DNA from 2 places in the Flavobacterium sp. C4GT6 genome. Region 1 is predicted to be linked to the other one. Evidence: riboswitches for the same ligand, from Rfam matches in the RefSeq annotation. Region 1 holds a riboswitch; the other holds the start of a gene.
The links. A riboswitch is a leader RNA that binds a small molecule or an ion and turns the genes downstream of it on or off. The one in region 1 is predicted to bind S-adenosylmethionine.
Positions count from the first base shown of each region.

Region 1 (3,426 bases):
AATTTTTTAACGCTGTTTATTTAAATACGTAGTATTTAAGTTTCTGCTTATGTATTTTTAAAATGTTAATTTTTACTTTTTGTGTTGTTTATGTCGGGAATTGTTCGGATGTTTGTTGTTCAAAATCAGAGAAATGAAATTTATTATTTGCAATATGTCATACTTTACGTGGAAAATTTCCGCAGGGGTGACTGTTGACTAATTTTAAATTAAAATTATATAAAACAAAAAGCCCCTGCCAACAGCAGGGGCTTTTTTATTTTAATTATTTGGCAATAACCGTTATAGGGACATGAAAGTTTTTAATTCGTTTACATCATTTATCACAACCATTTGTAAGTTCATCTGTATTTCGTATACCTGGATGTGGAAGCACTATGTACATTGCCAAAAGCGAACGACTTAATATTTAGTTTTATAATTCAAGTGTAAGGTCCTTTTGGTAAACTCCAGAAGGACCTTTTTTTATTTCAATCATTCTCATTTAAAAAAATAGCAATATTATGAACACAACATCTATTAACGTACTGGGGTACACAGGTAACAATAAGCAATTTGTAGTTAAAACACTTAATACCGATTTAAGGATAAGCGAAAATGAAAAGTTTCCGGAACTACAGGGGTCAAATCCTTACGAATACATTTTAGCAGGATTTGCAGGTTGTATTAATTCACTGGGGCAACTGGTGGCCGGAGAGCAGGGTATAGCGCTTAACTCATTACAGGTAGAAATTACAGGGAACTTCAATGCAGCAAAATATGAAGGAAAGAACACGAAAGAAAGAGCCGGTTTCAGTAAACTGGAAGTTACTCTTAAGCCGTCAACAAAAGCTTCTTTAACAGCTTTACAGCGATGGGTAAAAGAGATACAGGCGCGCAGCCCTGTATATGATAATCTGGTCAATGCCACACCCGTCGACCTCATACTCTACAAAGAATACCATTACTGATTAGGTAAAGGTTTGATATAAATATTTTAAGTTGTTTTTGTTTGTTTGTGAAGAACTGGTCTTTCCCCCTGCGCCATAACAGGGGGGAGTCCATTCTTAAAAAGAAAAAAGTAAAAAAAATGAATAATAGGATAAACATAGTGCTCTTCGGTATAGGAAACGTGGGGAGCGCGCTCATAAATAAAATTTTAAAAGAAAGAAAAGGCCTTGCGCTGGATAATAAAATAGACCTGAGGTTCCCGGTAATCACTAACTCATCGGTAGCCTTTTTTGAAAAGGAGGGAGTGAACTTTTCATGGGAAGCCAACTTTATACAGTTTGGCATTCCGTTTAAAATGGAAGATGTATTGCAATACCTGCATGCTAATAATATTAGCAACCTGATTACGGTTGATGCTTCGGGGGACGACAGTCTTCCGTTAGATTATACAAAACTGCTTAAAAGTGGGTTTAATGTAGTGTCGGTAAATAAAAATGCAACAGGGTTACCTGCATCATTTAAAGATGAGGTCAAACTGGCAGCATCGGTACACGGGTTAGAAGCCCTCTTTTTAGGTGGTCCTAAAGACAGCAGAGGGGAAATAGTACAAAAGCTATTTGAAGCTTTGGTAGAGATTGCCGAAAAACAAAAGAAACTGGCGGCTTAATAAAATAGGGACTAATAATTCATTATCATGTGTGTTTAAAGGGCAGGCTTTGGAGCCTGTCTTTTTCTATGTACTTTTACAGGCTATATTTATTGTAGCATTATATACCTGTAATTCAGTCTGCTATTTTTTATTTGCATAATATTAATTTATTACATTACTTTGCAGGGTTCTTATACAAATTGATTTGTTATCACGAAAGGCAGAGGGAATAGACCCGATGAAGCCTTAGCAACCCTTTAATCTTTTAAAGAAGGTGCTAAATTCTACCGCAAGCGCGGATAGATAACACAAGGAAAATACTCCCGTATTTTCTCTCTCCACTTTTTTGATGACATATTGATATTATAACGGAACATTAATCCGAATATAAACTATTATGTCAAAAATACATCAGGCTCTTAACGAAAGGATACTTATACTTGATGGTGCTATGGGTACCATGCTTCAGCGGTATAATTTTACGGAAGAAGATTTTAGGAGCGAACGATTTGCAGATTTTCCGCATCCGTTAAAAGGGAATAACGACCTTTTATCACTAACCCAGCCACAGGCTATAAGGGATATTCATGCCTTATACTTTGAAGCAGGGGCTGATATTGTGGAAACCAATACCTTCTCAGGTACTACCATAGGTATGGCCGATTACCACATGGAACATTTGGTATATGAGCTTAACTATGAGTCAGCTAAAATTGCCCGTGAGGTCGCTGATGAATACACTGCCAAAAATCCTGATAAACCCCGTTTTGTGGCAGGCTCTATAGGTCCTACAAACCGTACAGCAAGCATGTCGCCCGATGTGAACGATCCCGGATACAGGGCTATTACTTTCGATCAACTTCTAATCGCTTATAAAGAACAGGTACGTGCCCTTATTGACGGGGGGAGTGACTTGCTTTTGGTGGAAACCATTTTTGATACCCTTAATGCTAAAGCAGCACTTTTTGCTATAGAGGAAGTAAAAGAGGAACTGGGGCTGGATATACCTGTAATGGTGAGCGGTACAATTACCGATGCTTCGGGCAGAACGCTATCAGGACAAACGGTTGAGGCCTTTTTAATATCAATTTCACATATACCGCTGCTGAGTGTTGGTTTCAATTGTGCATTGGGTGCCGATCAGTTAAAACCATACCTGAAAAGACTGGCTCACAATACATCGTTCAATGTATCGGCACACCCTAATGCGGGACTACCAAATGCATTTGGGCAGTATGACCAGACAGCAGAGGAAATGCAGGTACTTATTAAAGAGTATCTAGATGATAACCTGATTAATATTATAGGAGGATGCTGTGGTACAACACCAGAGCATATTAAATTAATTGCAGAGGTAGCGGCAAACTATGAGCCAAGGCAGTTGCCGGTTATTAGTTAATAGGAGATATGAAGGAGAATATTCAAAGATATTTAAAGCTGTCGGGGCTGGAGCCGTTAATCGTTACACCCGAGAGTAATTTTATAAATGTAGGGGAACGTACTAATGTTACGGGATCCCGAAAATTCCTGCGTCTTATAAAGGATGAAAAATATGAAGAGGCGTTAGATATTGCCCGTGCCCAGGTTGAGGGTGGTGCCCAGATTATAGATATTAATATGGACGAAGGAATGTTGGACGGCGTTAGTGCCATGACAACTTTTCTTAACCTTATAGCATCTGAACCTGATATTGCCCGTGTGCCTATTATGATAGACAGCTCCAAATGGGAGATTATAGAGGCAGGGCTTAAGGTGGTGCAGGGTAAAAGCGTGGTAAATTCCATCAGCCTTAAAGAGGGTGAGGAACTGTTTATTGAACATGCTAAAAAAGTAAAACGCTATGGTGC
Region 1 covers NZ_JAZGZU010000004.1:35,433-38,858, reverse strand. Annotated here, with positions in the region: gene V3Z67_RS06435 (OsmC family protein) at 504-950, shown strand; gene V3Z67_RS06430 (hypothetical protein) at 1,070-1,597, shown strand; SAM riboswitch class I at 1,785-1,889, shown strand; gene V3Z67_RS06425 (homocysteine S-methyltransferase family protein) at 1,977-2,978, shown strand; gene metH (methionine synthase) at 2,987-3,426, shown strand, end outside.

Region 2 (3,426 bases), on a different contig from region 1:
ACAAATGTACCGTGCTGATTACCGGTATAAAAATTATCTGTTGCAGCTACAAAATTATAACCTCCCAAAATACGGTTGTTATTCAACAGGTTTTGAAACGGTTGCGCTGTATTAACTCCGGGAAACCCCGAATCCAGTACGGCTATTATCATACCCTCTCCGCTATAATCCTGCTGGTGTAGTACGTGTCCGTTAAGCATTTGTATTTGGGTAGTACTCATACCATAATTAAAATCGGCCTGAACATCCAGTGTTTTATTCACCTGCTGCTGCCTTGAGGCTATTGCAGGCCTACCGGGGTTGTTAAGTGATTTATCGGCATATTCTATACTGTCTACAAACTCCAGTGAAGTTAGTGCAGCTATATCAATCAGTTCTCCTCTTACATGCAGTGCATTAAGCCATTTTGACTTTGCCATTACCGTTATTCCGCTAGCAGCTGTTACACCGTTTATATACTCCTGATGAATAGGAACATCAAGTTCATCCAGCTCAATACCCTGTGCAGCCCTGCGGTCTAATGCACGTTGAGATAGCATTTCAAGCGGATTTTCAAAGTAATAATCTGCGTCAGGTTTATCGGTAAAATACACCCAGGCATCCTCCTGAGCGCTACATACTGCAGTAAATATAAGTAACAGTAATAGGAACTGCTTTTTCATTTTTTTAAAATTTTAACCATTCTTCCTAAAAGAATATACGCCCTGTAGGAGTTTATGGTTTATTCTTAATACGATTTCATAGCGGAATCAAATATACAAAAGATGCCTGCAAAAACTGAAAAGATAGTATTTTTGCCCAAATTCTTTTAACGATGTTATACCTCATTTTAAGTATTATATGCAGCGTTACCGTTGGTGTACTGTTTAAAACTGCAAAAAAATACCCTGTAAACATTAGCCAGATTGTAGGCTGGAACTATGTGTTTGCCGTAGGACTGTGCTATCAGTTTTTTAAACCCGATATGAGTACTGTAGATAGTAATGCCACATGGCACATTTATATTCCGTTGGCGGTATTACTGCCTTCCATATTTATATTTTTGGCACTATCCATTAAGCATATGGGAATTGTAAAAACCGATGCAGCCCAACGCCTGTCACTATTTATCCCTATACTTGCAGCTTACTTTATTTTTAAGGAAAGTTTTACTACTTATAAAATTATAGGCCTGCTTGTAGGTTTCCCTGCTATAGCTTTGATACTCTCCAAAAAAGACGATAATAATGCCTCAAAGTGGTTTTATCCGGCTATCGTATTACTGGGATTTGGCGTTATAGATATACTGTTCAAACAGATAGCCCTGCACAATACCATGCCTTACATCACATCGCTTTTTATAGTATTTTGCGGAGCTTTAGCCGTGGCATGGCTGTATGTATTTTTTAAACTGATTGTGAGTAAAGAAAAACTAAGCCTTATGAATTTGGCTTTTGGGGCACTGGTTGGTATTTTCAATTTCTGTAATATTCTTTTTTACTTAAAAGCGCATAAAGCATTTTCTGAAGATCCATCGACCGTTTTTGCCGGAATGAACATGGGGGTAATTGTACTGGGCAGCCTTGTGGGGATTTTATTTTTTAAAGAAAAGATGTCAAAACTTAATTATGCCGGACTCACTTTAGCACTTTTTGCCATCTTTTTCATAGCACTTTCTCAGTTGTAAGCTCATTAAAACTAAAAAAACACCAAATTTAAATATTTGATATTCAGTTAAATAAAAATATTTAAAGTTTTATTTGGAAATTAAAATCATTGTACTTTAAATTTGCAGCAAGTTCTTTAGAAAATAATTCTTATCCAGAAAGACCGAGGGATTTGACCCTATGACGTCTTGGCAACCTGTTCATTAATTTGAATAAGGTGCCACATTCAACCACATGCAAATGTGGAAAGATAAGTTTAGAAATACGTAGATAATACTTCAATATATTATGTGCCTTTCTGACTTATCGGAAAGGCATTTTTTGTTTATGCACTTTCCGATAGACTGGTTTAGAATGTTTTTTTAACAGGATTTAAAAAATTGTCAAATATTCTAAACAGCAAAAAAATGAGAGAGCAAACTTTAATTCTTAACAGCATTCCGGTAGACGAACTAACAGGATCAATCGCTACCCCTATTTACCAAACATCAACATTTGTACAGGATGCACCGGGCGTTCACAAAGGTTACGACTATTCACGCAGTAACAACCCTACACGTAAGGTTCTTGAAGACTGTATTGCAGCACTTGAAAACGGTCACGGTGGTTTTGCTTTTGCAAGCGGACTGGCAGCTATTGACTCGGTTATAAAACTTCTTGAAGCAGGGGACGAGGTTATAGCAGTAGATGATATTTACGGAGGGGCTTTCCGCCTGTTCACTCACGTGTACCAAAAATTCGGAATCAAAATTAACTATGTAGATTCTACAAACGCTCAAAATGTAGCCGATGCAGTTACCAATAAAACAAAACTTATCTGGATTGAATCGCCTACAAACCCTACCCTAAAAGTATCTGATATACGCACTATCGCAAAAACAGCAAAAGAAAACAACATACTGCTTTGTGTAGATAATACTTTTGCATCGCCGGTTTCTCAAAAACCTATCGATCTTGGTGCAGACATTGTTATTCACAGTGCAACTAAATACATTGCAGGTCACAGTGACCTGATTGCGGGTCTTGTGGTAACTTCTAGACAGGAACTAAGCGAGAAAATCAAATTCATACAAAATGCATCAGGTGCTATTTTAGGACCATTTGACAGCTGGTTAGTAATCCGCGGTATTGAAACGCTTACCCTTAGAGTAAGACAACATGCCGAAAACGCTCAGAAAATAGCTGAGTTCCTACAGGAAGAAAAGCTTATTAAAAATGTTTACTACCCTGGCCTTAAAACACACCACAACCATGAGATTGCTAAAAGTCAGCAAAAATACTTTGGTGGTGTAATCGCTTTTGATCTTGTAATTGATGATAAAGAACTGGCTTCACAAATAGTATCGGGCACTAAACTGTTTAAACTGGCTGAAAGTCTTGGAGGTATTAAAAGCCTTTGCTGCCTGCCATGTGAAATGACTCACAAATCAATCCCGGCAGAAAAGAGATACAGCTCTGGCGTTACTGATAGCCTTATACGCCTTTCTGTAGGTCTTGAAGATGCTGATGATCTAATTGACGACTTAAAACAGGCTATTGCTGCTGCTGTTAAAGCTAATGCAGATAAAAAAAGCGTAACAGCTTAATTAAACATCTCTCAAAAGAAGAAATACAAAATGTCAAGAAAAAATTTAAATATAGGATTATTCGGTTTTGGATGTGTAGGCTACGGACTATACGAAGTGTTGGAAAAAACTCCGGGACTGAAAGCAAACATCAAAAACATTTGTGTTAAGGACAAAAACAAAGCCCGTGAAATAGGTGCAGAAAACTTTACTTA
Region 2 covers NZ_JAZGZU010000006.1:137,317-140,742, reverse strand. Annotated here, with positions in the region: gene V3Z67_RS09515 (S8 family serine peptidase) at 1-662, opposite strand, end outside; gene V3Z67_RS09510 (EamA family transporter) at 815-1,666, shown strand; SAM riboswitch class I at 1,794-1,903, shown strand; gene V3Z67_RS09505 (trans-sulfuration enzyme family protein) at 2,054-3,232, shown strand; gene V3Z67_RS09500 (homoserine dehydrogenase) at 3,263-3,426, shown strand, end outside.
Region 2: it holds a riboswitch for S-adenosylmethionine, as region 1 does, so the genes downstream of both, V3Z67_RS09505 (trans-sulfuration enzyme family protein) here and V3Z67_RS06425 (homocysteine S-methyltransferase family protein) in region 1, are expected to answer to the same signal.